DNA from 2 places in the Priestia sp. GS2 genome. Region 1 is predicted to be linked to the other one. Evidence: a T-box and tRNA genes for the amino acid it is inferred to sense, from the RefSeq annotation. Region 1 holds a T-box; the other holds one or more tRNA genes.
The links. A T-box is a leader RNA that pairs with one kind of tRNA and senses whether it is charged. The one in region 1 lies ahead of serS (serine--tRNA ligase), so its partner is inferred to be a tRNA-Ser.
Positions count from the first base shown of each region.

Region 1 (6,586 bases):
TTGATAATAATTTTTGCTATGTTCCAGATAATAAATAAATGGATAACAATTTTTAAAACTACGCTGTTCAGCATCCGCGATGCTTGAAGACTTGTACTGATTATATAAATACTTTTGTGTAAAAGGGGCTGAGAAAAATAAATGATAGGGTTTCCAAACATCATAAGTAAAGCTCAAAAAATCACCTCTTTTATTATTAGAATTATCTGATATATAGTATGGTTATTGACAGCTACATAACCAATTGTTAATCTACTAATAATATTCTGTCGCTTTGAGGAGGATTCTATAATGTGGGAAAGTAAATTTTCAAAAGAAGGTTTAACATTTGATGATGTTTTGTTAGTGCCAGCTAAATCTGAAGTGTTGCCAAAAGATGTTGATATGAGTGTAGAATTAACAAAAACGCTAAAGCTAAATGTACCATTTATTAGTGCAGGTATGGATACAGTAACTGAAGCAGAGATGGCAATTGCTATGGCTCGTCAAGGTGGTTTAGGAATTATTCATAAAAATATGTCCATCGAACAACAGGCGGAACAAGTTGATAAAGTAAAGCGCTCTGAAAGTGGAGTTATTACAGATCCATTCTTCCTGACACCAGAAAACCAAGTATTCGCTGCAGAACATTTAATGGGAAAATATCGTATCTCTGGTGTACCAATTGTGAATAACGAAGATGAGCAAAAATTAGTTGGTATTCTGACAAATCGTGATTTGCGTTTTATTCAAGATTACTCAATGCTTATCTCTGATGTAATGACAAAAGAAGAGTTAGTTACAGCTCCAGTGGGAACAACACTCGAGGAAGCCGAAAAGATTTTACAGCAATACAAAATTGAAAAATTACCACTTGTAGATGACAACGGTGTATTAAAAGGGTTAATTACAATCAAAGACATCGAAAAGGTCATTGAATTTCCAAATGCTGCAAAGGACAAACAAGGACGTTTATTAGTAGGTGCAGCAGTTGGTGTGACAGCTGATTCGATGGTCCGAATTGAGAAGTTAGTAAAAGCTGGTGTGGATGTTATTGTAATTGATACGGCACATGGTCACTCACTAGGCGTTTTAAATACTGTACGTTCAATTCGTGAAACGTATCCAGAGTTAAATATTATTGCAGGAAACGTCGCAACTGCTGAAGGAACAAGAGCACTAATTGAAGCTGGTGTAGACGTAGTAAAAGTAGGAATAGGACCTGGATCAATTTGTACAACTCGTGTTGTAGCTGGAGTAGGTGTTCCACAAATCACGGCTATATATGATTGCGCGACTGAAGCAAGAAAACATGGTGTACCAGTAATTGCAGATGGAGGAATTAAGTACTCTGGAGATATCGCAAAAGCACTAGCTGCTGGTGGACATACTGTTATGTTAGGAAGTTTATTAGCCGGTACTACTGAAAGTCCTGGTGAAACAGAAATCTTCCAAGGAAGACGCTTTAAAGTATACCGTGGTATGGGTTCAGTTGGGGCTATGGAAAAGGGAAGTAAAGATCGTTATTTCCAAGAAGATAATAAAAAGTTTGTTCCAGAAGGTATTGAAGGACGCTTACCTTATAAGGGGCCTGTCGCTGACACTTTATATCAGCTAGTTGGAGGATTAAGAGCTGGAATGGGATATTGCGGATCAGCTAATTTACAAGCATTACGTGAAGAGGCACAGTTTATCCGTATGACAGGAGCTGGCTTAAGAGAAAGTCACCCACATGACGTTCAAATTACAAAAGAATCTCCAAACTATTCACTTAGCTAAGTGGAAAAGCATCTCTCTAATTTAGAGAGATGCTTTTTTATACTAAAGATTGTTTTAACGGTACTTCTTTATCTATTTTTTTTAATTTTTGTATGATAAAATAACCTCTATGTGATTTATGTCTGGAGGGTATTGGTAGTGAAGAAAAAATTGATAAAACAGCTCTTTGCATTAGTTGCTGTTTTCTTAATGGCTAGTTCTTTAATCACTCCAAATGCGTCTGCAGCTTCAAAATTCCCAAATGTTGAAGCAGATGCTGCTATTTTGATTGAAGCAGATACAGGCCAAATTTTGTATGAAAAGAATTCAGGTGCTGTACTAGGTATTGCTAGTATGACAAAAATGATGACTGAGTATTTGATTTTAGAAGCTATTCACGAAGAAAAGCTTTCTTGGGATGATCAAGTAGGGGTTAGCAAATATGCTGCAGATATCTCACAAGATTACTCATTGTCAAATGTTCCATTATTAACAACAGAAAAGTATACAATTAAAGAATTGTATGAAGCAATGGCTATTTATTCAGCCAACGGAGCGAGTATTGCTCTAGCTGAAGCTTTAGCAGGGTCTGAAGCTGAATTTATTAAATTAATGAATAAAAAAGCAGAAGAGTTAAACTTAGGTGAAGCTAAATTTGTTAACTCAACAGGTCTTTCTAACTCATTATTAAAGGGTCAACATCCAAAAGGTACAAAAGCTGATGATGAGAATTTACTATCAGCTCGTGCAGTATCAGCACTAGCTTTTCACATTCTTCATGATTATCCAGAAGTATTAGAAACGGCGAAGACACCTGAAAAAATATTCCGACCAGGTCAACAAGGTGAAACGACAATGGATAACTGGAATAAAATGCTTCCATCTTTCCCTACATACGGATATGAAGGTTTAGATGGTCTTAAAACAGGGCATACGGATTTTGCAGGCTATTGCTTTACAGGAACAGCTGAACGAAATGGTGTTCGTTACATTACGGTGGTCATGAATGCTAAAAATAACGGTAAGTCTTTTGAAGGAGCACGTTTCACTGAAACAAAAAAGCTTTTAGATTATGCATTTGATAATTATGAGCTAAAACAAGTAACTCCAGAAGGCAAGGTTGTTAAGAATCACGAGTCGCTTCCAGTAGTAAAAGGGAAAAATAAAGAGCTAAAAGTTGTAACAAAAGAATCAGTAAATGTTCTTACAAAAAAAGGTGAAGAAGGTAAAATCTCTCTTCAATTTGATGTTAACCCTAAAGTTGTAGATGAGAAAGATCGAATCGTTGCACCAATTAAAGAGGGTCAAGTTGTAGGTTACGTTAGTGCCAAGAATAAGAACCTTGATGATTTAGGTTATGCAGTAAATGACGGAACAAATAAAGTGCCCGTCGTTGCAGATACTACAATCGAAAAGGCTAATTGGTTCATTTTGGCTCTGCGAAGTGTAGGAGATTTCTTTGTAGGTGTATGGTCTGATGCAGCCAATAATATTAAGAGCTGGTTTTAATTCATAAACCATTTATAAAGGGAGATACTAAGCCAAGGTTTTTCTGGTATTTAGTATCTCCCTTTTTTTAAACAAGTTTTTTAAACTGCATAATTTTGATAGGATTTTTTCAGAAAATAAGGTAAAATAGACAATAAGTTTTGAATTTTGTATACATAATTTTATTGATTATGTGTAATACAACTATACTGGGGGAAGACAAACATGAGTAACATTACAGGTACTGACAGAGTAAAACGCGGAATGGCGGAAATGCAAAAAGGCGGCGTAATTATGGACGTTGTTAATGCTGAACAAGCAAAAATTGCAGAGGCAGCAGGAGCAGTTGCAGTTATGGCATTAGAACGTGTACCAGCAGACATTCGTGCTGCAGGCGGCGTATCTCGTATGGCAGATCCGACAATTGTTGAAGAAGTTATGAATGCTGTTTCAATTCCGGTAATGGCTAAAGCACGTATCGGTCACATTGTAGAAGCGCGTGTTTTAGAAGCAATGGGCGTAGACTATATTGATGAAAGTGAAGTATTAACACCAGCAGATGAAGAATTTCATTTAAATAAAAATACGTTTACGGTACCATTTGTTTGTGGTTGCCGCGATTTAGGTGAAGCTGCACGTCGTATTGCAGAAGGCGCTGCTATGCTTCGTACAAAAGGTGAGCCAGGAACAGGGAACATCGTAGAAGCTGTACGTCATATGCGTCAAGTGAACGCACAAGTACGTAAAGTAGTAGGAATGGACGAAGCTGAGTTAATGACGGAAGCAAAATTACTAGGTGCACCTTATGAGTTATTACTACAAATCAAGCGTGAAGGTCGTCTTCCAGTTGTTAACTTTGCTGCAGGTGGTGTTGCGACTCCAGCCGATGCAGCGTTAATGATGCAATTAGGAGCAGATGGAGTATTTGTAGGATCTGGTATCTTCAAGTCTGATAATCCAGAAAAATTTGCTCGTTCAATTGTAGAAGCAACAACACATTATCAAGATTATGCATTAATTGCAAATCTTTCTAAAGGATTAGGTAATGCAATGAAAGGTATTGAAATCTCAACATTATTGCCAGAAAATCGCATGCAAGAGCGTGGCTGGTAACAGTAAGGGAGTTTTACAGCATGGTAAAGGTTGGAGTTTTAGGACTACAAGGTGCATTTAGAGAGCATGCGCATTCAGTGGAAGCAACAGGAGCTGAAGCGATTATTATTAAAAAAGTTGAACAGCTAGAAGAAGTAGACGGGCTCATTTTACCAGGTGGAGAAAGTACTGCAATGAGACGTTTAATTGATAAATATAATTTCATGGATCCACTGCGCCAATTTGCTAAAAGTGGCAAACCAATCTTTGGTACTTGTGCTGGGCTGATTTTACTAGCGGGTGAAATTGTAGACTATGATGAGCCTCATTTAGGTGTCATGAATATTAAAGTGGCTCGAAATTCTTTTGGTCGCCAACGTGAAAGTTTTGAGGCAAAGCTAGCAATTAAAGAAGTTGCAGATGATTTCATTGGAGTATTTATTCGTGCGCCTCATATCGTAGAAGTTGGTGACAATGTAGAAATTTTATCTGTTCATGATGATCGTATTGTAGCTGCTAAGCAAGGACAATTCTTAGGTTGCTCATTCCATCCGGAATTAACTGATGACCATCGTATGACGGGTTATTTTATTAACATGGTGAGAGAGTCCCTGAAAAAACCTGTATAAACCAATTGCATCTTGTATAGACTTGTAGTACATTATGATTATTAATTACAATGATAAAAGTATAAAGCGTTGATAGGAAATAGTAGTAGAGAAGTTAAACTCTAGAGAGTCGATGGCCGGTGAGAATCGATGTTTGACCTTTACGAATCCATCCTGGAGCAAGCTATTGAAGTAGTGAGTAGATAGCTTCGGTGCATTCCGTTATCTGACTGAAGAGGAAGGTTCCTTTATGGACTTTCAACTAGGGTGGCAACGCGGGCTAAACTCTCGTCCCTTTTATAGGGATGGGAGTTTTTATTTTGCCCATTTTATACAAATAAGGAGGTACATTTATGTTAGATGTAAAGATTTTGCGAGCTAACCTTGAAGAAGTAAAAGAAAAGTTAAAATTCCGTGGAGAAGATTTATCAGATCTTGGGCGCTTTGAGGAGTTAGATGTAGAGCGCAGACAACTGTTAGTTCAAACTGAAGAATTAAAAAGTAAGCGTAATGAAGTTTCTCAGCAGATTGCTCAATTAAAGCGTGAAAAGCAAAACGCAGATAATATGATTCTAGAAATGCGTCAAGTTGGGGAAAAAATTAAAGATTTAGATGAACGTCTTCGTACTGTAGAAGCAGAATTAGAGCAACTATTGCTTTCAATCCCTAATATTCCACATGAAAGTGTGCCTGTTGGAGAAACGGAAGATGAAAATGTAGAAATTAGAAAGTGGGGAGAAGTTCGCCAATTTAATTTTGAACCGAAACCACACTGGGACTTAGGAACAGATTTAAATATTTTAGACTTTGAACGTGCAGCAAAGGTAACAGGAAGTCGTTTTGTGTTTTATAAAGGCTTAGGGGCTCGTTTGGAGCGTGCTTTAATTAACTTTATGATGGACTTACACATGGATGAGCATGGATATGAAGAAATTCTTCCTCCATATATGGTTAATCGTACAAGTATGACTGGAACAGGTCAACTTCCTAAGTTTGAAGAAGATGCGTTCAAAATTAAAGAGGAAGATTATTTTCTAATCCCAACAGCTGAAGTTCCAGTAACTAATCTACACCGTGATGAAATTATTAATGGAGATCAATTGCCATTGGCTTATACCGCATACAGTGCATGCTTTAGATCAGAAGCTGGTTCAGCTGGTAGAGATACACGTGGATTAATTCGTCAGCATCAGTTTAATAAAGTAGAGCTAGTTCGTTTTGTAAAACCAGAAGAATCTTATGCTGAGCTTGAAAACCTTACAGGACATGCTGAAAAAGTACTACAGTTACTAGAACTGCCATACCGTGTTTTAAGCATGTGTACCGGAGATTTAGGATTCACAGCAGCTAAAAAATACGATATTGAAGTATGGATTCCAAGCTATGAGTCATATCGTGAAATTTCTTCTTGTTCAAACTTTGAAAGTTTCCAAGCACGAAGAGCCAATATTCGCTTCCGTCGTGAGGCAAAAGGAAAACCAGAATATGTACACACGTTAAATGGATCTGGATTAGCGATTGGACGTACAGTGGCTGCTATTTTAGAGAACTATCAGCAGGAAGACGGTTCTGTTATTATTCCAAAAGTATTACGCCCTTACATGGGGAACAAAGAGGTTATTAGCGGGTAATCTTAGTTGATTCACAACTTTCTGTTGTGA
Region 1 covers NZ_JAZGJX010000001.1:15,022-21,607, forward strand. The annotation lists gene V2145_RS00060 (YaaC family protein) at 1-177, opposite strand, end outside; gene guaB (IMP dehydrogenase) at 292-1,758, shown strand; gene V2145_RS00070 (serine hydrolase) at 1,897-3,246, shown strand; gene pdxS (pyridoxal 5'-phosphate synthase lyase subunit PdxS) at 3,451-4,338, shown strand; gene pdxT (pyridoxal 5'-phosphate synthase glutaminase subunit PdxT) at 4,359-4,946, shown strand; T-box leader at 5,007-5,224, shown strand; gene serS (serine--tRNA ligase) at 5,279-6,556, shown strand.

Region 2 (6,586 bases), 400 kb from region 1:
AATTTGAGGAGTTTGAGCATAACCTGCTTCCATTTGTCTTTTAATTGCCAAAACTTCTAAGTCGCCCGCTAATGTTTGTAAATCTCCCTCTGTAATACGACTTAACTGCCTGTTATAAAGCTCTTCATCCGTCATTTCTCCCGCTTCTACTTTGCTTCGATCACTATCACTGATTTTCTTTTCAGCTTCTTTTGGATTAAGCATAATCCAATAATCTTTTAGATCACGCTCTGTGATTTTCACAATATCTTCGGAATCTTTATCTACGTTTTTTTCCGGTACATCAATTGCATTCGTTGAGTACGAAACATCGATTAGCTTTGCTAGTTGTCGAGCAATTTTTAACCGTTCCTCCGCAGTATTTCCTTGGAAGCGTGTATATGTAATCGCATTTAATGGTGTATTGTCGACGATTACACGATTATAACGATCATACATTCTACCTCGTGGAACAGGAGTGTTAACGGTTACGTCCTCCGTACGTTCAACTTCACGTTGGTAACTTTCTCCATGTACAATTTGTACTAAACCTAAACGTAATATCAGTACCGAAAACAGTGCAAAGATGCCTAGAAATAAAATGTTCATTCGAAACGAGACATGACTTTTACGTTTATTTTTCTTTTTCATTTCTTCACCTACAATTTATCAGCATATATACAATCTCATCATAATTTTTTAAATTTGGCAAATAAATAGACACCCTAAAGGTGTCTATTTATGCTGTGTCTATTGTAAAAGAATTTTGTGTTGATTTCTATAGTACAAAGTAATTATCTATCCCCATTATGCTGGAGATTCACCGTCTCCTTCATTTAAAGCTGGCTGCGTAACCGGCTTAGGGGTATGCTTATTTGTAGGTTGAGAAATGTTGCGAACACAGAAGTAAATACAAGAGTGTCCTGCGCCAATAATGGCTAATAGTATGGGTAAACTTTGCTGTTCATTAAAAAAAACGACAGCGATGAGAAAAGAGCCAATTGAAATGATGCGTCCAATATTTAAAAAGACATCTCGAACCACAATATATTCAATACGTTTAGAAACAATATCTTTGGCTCGACCAATAACATCATATGTTAAGGACATATACGGTACCAGCAAAATAGGGTAGCCAATTGCAATACAAATTGCATATAAAATAAGGTTTGTGTACGATAAATTAAATAGCAGTAAAAAAACTGAACCGTATAGAAGAATTCCACCTGCTAAAATGAACTTTAAGCGATCTTTTTGTTTAATAAACCTAGAGGCAACATAATATGCAACAAAGGCTACAGCTGAGTTAACCAGACCAAACGTACCAAGTGCAAGTTCACTATCAGTTGTAATAAAGACCAATACTGACACTACAAAAATAAACGTACCTTCTCTAATTCCTTGAAATACATGTGCATATAAAATTCTGCGCCAGTCTCGATTATATTTTCTTTCCCTCAATACTTCTCTAAATTTATATACGCCCTCAGCTGGACGTCTTTGTAAAAAGAAGCTAAGGACAACCGCACTAACAAACATTAAAAGTGACACTCCAAAGACTACGCGATAACCGATGTATTCGTAAAGGCTAGCGATAATAAAACCTGCGCCTAGAGGGCCAATCATTCCGGCAAATGAGTTCAATACTCCGAGAAATCCGTTAAAAAAATCCCGTGTATCAGGTTCTGTAATTTCAAATGTTAATACGTTAAATGCTAACCAATAGAATCCATATCCTATTCCTAAAAGCGCACCGAGAAGAATTAAAAACTCATCAGCTCGGTCACCTACCATTAATACAACAATATAGAAAATAGACAGAAACGACACACCTAATCGAAGCACAACCACCCGATCGATTTTTTTAGCCCACCTTCCAGCTAAAATAAAGGTCAGTGGTTGAAAAATAACAATGACTAAGTTATAGATCGCTAAAGCAGAAAATTCTCCTGTTTGCTTCCATAAATACACATTTACAAACGAATTCGAAATTGAAATAGCTAAAGCATATAGCCCTCCAATAATAAGTAATAACAATAAATCTTTATTAACTTCTACATCTCCAACAACTTTCTTTAATAAAGGCATATAAAAAACTCCTTTTCTCTTCTACCCCTAGTGTGTGAAAAAGAAAAAGAGATATGTAAAAGAATTGGAAAACAAAAAAACCAGTAAAGGCAATAATTGCTTTACTGGTTTTTTTTATTATTTTGCTGCTGCGTAACGCTTTGCAACTTCATCCCATTTAATTACATTAAAGAATGCTGAAATGTAATCTGGACGACGGTTTTGGTAGTTTAGGTAGTAAGCATGCTCCCAAACGTCTAGTCCTAGGATTGGCGTTTTGCCTTCCATTAGTGGGCTATCTTGGTTTGGTGTGCTTGTTACTTCTAATTCTCCATTGTTTACAACTAACCAAGCCCAGCCAGAACCGAAGCGTGTAGTTGCGGCTTTAGCGAATGCATCTTTAAATGCATCAAAGCTTCCAAATTTGCTGCTGATTGCGTCTGCTAACTCACCTGTTGGCTCACCGCCACCGTTAGGGCAAAGAATTGTCCAAAATAGTGAATGGTTAGCATGTCCACCACCGTTGTTACGTACTGCTGTACGGATGTCTTCTGGTACAGCGTCCATGTTTGAGATTAACTCTTCAACGCTTTTAGAAGCTAAATCAGCTTTTCCTTCTACTGCTGCGTTTAAGTTTGTAACGTAAGTGTTATGATGTTTCGTATGGTGAATGTTCATCGTTTCTTTGTCGATGTGTGGTTCAAGTGCATCGTATGCATAAGGTAATTGTGGTAATTCGTAAGCCATGGGTAATTCCTCCTTTAAAATATGTACCTAATTTGGTGAAAGAAAATTCACCTCATGTTTTTAGATTAGCAAATTTAACCTACGCTTTCAATGAAAAAGCATCTAATCATCATTTATATTTACCCGATTCCCATTGTCTATCCTATTTAAACATAAAATTTTAGCTAAAAACAAAATAAAAAATCTTTCTTTACAATTGTAAAGAAAGATTTATCAGCAATATGTATGGCGGAGGAAGAGGGATTCGAACCCCCGCGGGCTTTAACACCCCTGTCGGTTTTCAAGACCGATCCCTTCAGCCGGACTTGGGTATTCCTCCAACCTTTTCATGGTGGACCCTGCAGGACTCGAACCTGCGACCGGACGGTTATGAGCCGTCTGCTCTAACCAGCTGAGCTAAGGGTCCATGGCTCCACAGGTAGGACTCGAACCTACGACCGATCGGTTAACAGCCGATTGCTCTACCACTGAGCTACTGTGGAATAATAATATGTAAACTTTGTCACTGAAAGGTATAGCGGCGGAGGGGATCGAACCCCCGACCTCACGGGTATGAACCGTACGCTCTAGCCAGCTGAGCTACACCGCCATGGCTCCACAGGTAGGACTCGAACCTACGACCGATCGGTTAACAGCCGATTGCTCTACCACTGAGCTACTGTGGAACGATATAACATTTATTAGCGACATTAAAAATTTAACATGATTTTAAATAAAAGTCAACAAATTATTATAAAACAACAATAAGGAAATATATAATCATTGCCGCTTGAATAATTCCTTTTGAAATGGCCCCGCTGAAAAAACCAACTAACGAACCAAAACCAATTTTCACAGCATTTTGAACACTAGTACGATGTACGACTAGCTCTCCAATCACCGCTCCTAAAAATGGACCAAGTAGTATCCCAATTCCAGGAATTAAAAACGGGCCAACCAATAACCCAATGGTGCTTCCCCAAATTCCTGCTTTTGTTCCACCAAACTTTTTAACCCCAATTAGATTTGCCAAATAATCAGCTGCAAAAAGCGCTGCTACAAGCAGACCTTGAATAAGTACAAACAAGAAGGTATATGGCTCAAAACTATAGAAGAAACCGTACAATAAAAACCCCAATGCTACAAACAGTACGCTTGGGATAATAGGATAGATTAATCCAATAAATGATACTACAAAACAAACTACAATGAGTGTCCAATATAAAAAGTCCAACTTAACACGTTCCCTTTCATCTCAATCTCTATTTGCCATTATCAAACAGTATACACCTTAACAACTTTTTTGATAATAATATTCCATAAAAAAGAGCGACCTTTTAATAAGTCGCTCTTTTTAGCTTATTTTTATTTAGATTTTTGAGCCACGCTTTTTTTATTTTCGCCTAATACCGCTTCTGCAATATTAACAGCATGATCTCCAATACGCTCTAAGTTACTGATAATGTCAACAAATACAATTCCAGCTGACCCTGTGCAAGCTCCTTCATTCAAGCGTAAAATATGCTTTTTACGAAGTGAACGCTCCATGCTGTCAATTTGATCTTCTTGCTGCATAACGTGAACAGCCTTTTCACGATCGTTGTGCTCTAGTGCTGCAACAGCTTCTTTAACTGTTGAAATTGTTAGTTCGAACATTTCTGCTAAATCTTTATTAGCTTCAGATGTTACTTTTACTTTGTTAGTGATTTGATAGTCAACGAGCTCAACGATATTTTCGAAATGATCTCCAATACGTTCAATATCACGAGCTGTGTCTAACAACATTGAATGCTCTTCACTTTCTGACGCTGACATAGAAGAAGAAGAAAGTAAAATTAAATAGTTGGTAATTTTTTTATCCAAATTATTAATAGCATCTTCAATTTGTAGAGCCATATCAGAATGCTTATGTTGCTTCGTTTTTAAATAATTGTTTGCTTCTTCTAATCCAATTGTTGAGAACTGTCCCATACGAACTAGCTCTTCTTTTGCTTGTCCTAACGCAATCGATGGTGATTGCTCAATAAAAACTGGATCTAGATGTTTCGGTTTAAAGTCAACTAGCGCATCGTCTCCAGGGATTGCTTTTGTTACGATATAAGCCAAGAAACCGATTAATGGGAACTGGATAATCGTGTTAGAAATATTAAATGCACCGTGCGCAAACGCAATCGTCATTTCTGGGTTTAAACTTAGCACCCCTTGTAGATAGATGATGAATTTAGTAAATACAGGTAAAATAATTAAGAAAATTACTGTACCCACAATATTAAATACAACATGGGTTAACGCTGCGCGTCTTGCCGCAACGCTTGCACCAATAGATGCTAAAATTGCTGTAATGGTAGTACCAATATTGTCACCAAATAATACCGGTAACGCTGCATAAATATCGATTGCTCCTTGTCCAAAAAGCTCCTGTAAGATACCAATTGTTGCACTTGAACTTTGAACGATAACTGTAAACACCGTACCAATGACAACACCTAAAATTGGATTATCACTCATGCTTACCGTTAAATCTTGAAACGCTTGAAGTGAACGGAGTGGCTTCATGCCATCACCCATTAGCTCTAGTCCAAAGAATAACATTCCAAAGCCAAACACAATTTGTCCAAAGTTTTGAACTGGCTTGCTCTTGAAGAAGAACAGTAGGAGAGCACCCACAGCTAAAATAGGTAACGCATAATCTGAAATTTTAATACCGATTATGAAAGCTGTAACGGTTGTTCCGATATTCGCTCCCATAATAACTCCAATTGCTTGACGTAAGTTCATAAAACCAGCACTTACTAACCCGACTGTAATAACGGTTGTTCCAGAACTACTTTGAATGAGTATGGTAACCAAAATCCCTGCAAGCACACCCATAAATGGATTTGTTGTAAAACGATCTAGTATATCGCGCAATTTATCTCCGGCTGACTTTTGTAAGCCATCACCCATGAATTTAATCCCAAACAGGAAAATCCCGAGGCCACCGATAAATTCAAATATCATCTTCTGAACATCTAGTTCCAAAGAATTCCACTCCTATCTCTACAGTTTCATTTTTCGACAGACATCTACAAGTCCCACATAATTATTAACGTAAAATAAATGTTGTGTAAACGCTGATTCTGAAAAATTTACATTATCTTAACATTTCATTTACATAACACAGCATCTACATAAAAAAAATCACCTTTTCGCACTTTCATTATGAATATAATGGTAAAATAAAAAGCAAATATTACTAAAATAAGGAGCTTTGTCCATGGAAATGTTTCGCCGCTTTTTAATGAGTACATACCTTCCAAAAAAAGTAGTGATGCTTAGATTTGAACATCCAAATAAAACCATCGGTTATGTTTTATTGTTAACTGCTTTCTCATTACTACCAGCTTTGCTTTTTATGATACCCACAATTGTAAGCGGTTATCAAAATGCCATTCAGTATATTACAACACCATCCACAACTGTTTACCTTGAAGATTACACACTTTACGAAGAAGGAAAAAGGAATATTTCTAGTTCTTCATTTACTCTAGATTCCACGACTACAACTGAGGAAGTTTCAATTACACCGCCTTTATACGGAATAGGATTGGTGAAAGATGGTGTCTTTCTTGCCATTAAAGGACAAGCACAAGTGTATTCATACGAACTTTTAGGTTGGGACTCTTTAAGCAAAGTGGATCTTTTACATCACTTAAAGGATATTAAAAATACGCTTTTTGTTTTTATTCCTCTCTCTGTCTTTTTATTATTTTGTTTAACAGCAGGATTAAAGTTTATTCAAATTACACTTTTCGCTGTAATTGGTCTGTACGCG
Region 2 covers NZ_JAZGJX010000001.1:410,384-416,969, reverse strand. The annotation lists gene V2145_RS02155 (peptidoglycan D,D-transpeptidase FtsI family protein) at 1-630, opposite strand, end outside; gene V2145_RS02150 (MFS transporter) at 787-2,067, opposite strand; gene sodA (superoxide dismutase SodA) at 2,185-2,793, opposite strand; tRNA gene V2145_RS02140 (tRNA-Ser) at 3,020-3,112, opposite strand; tRNA gene V2145_RS02135 (tRNA-Ile) at 3,123-3,199, opposite strand; tRNA gene V2145_RS02130 (tRNA-Asn) at 3,201-3,275, opposite strand; tRNA gene V2145_RS02125 (tRNA-Met) at 3,309-3,382, opposite strand; tRNA gene V2145_RS02120 (tRNA-Asn) at 3,384-3,458, opposite strand; gene V2145_RS02115 (DUF456 domain-containing protein) at 3,524-4,006, opposite strand; gene V2145_RS02110 (Na/Pi cotransporter family protein) at 4,138-5,793, opposite strand; gene V2145_RS02105 (DUF1189 domain-containing protein) at 6,029-6,586, shown strand, end outside.
Region 2: it encodes a tRNA-Ser, which carries the amino acid that the T-box ahead of serS (serine--tRNA ligase) is inferred to sense. The anticodon was not compared.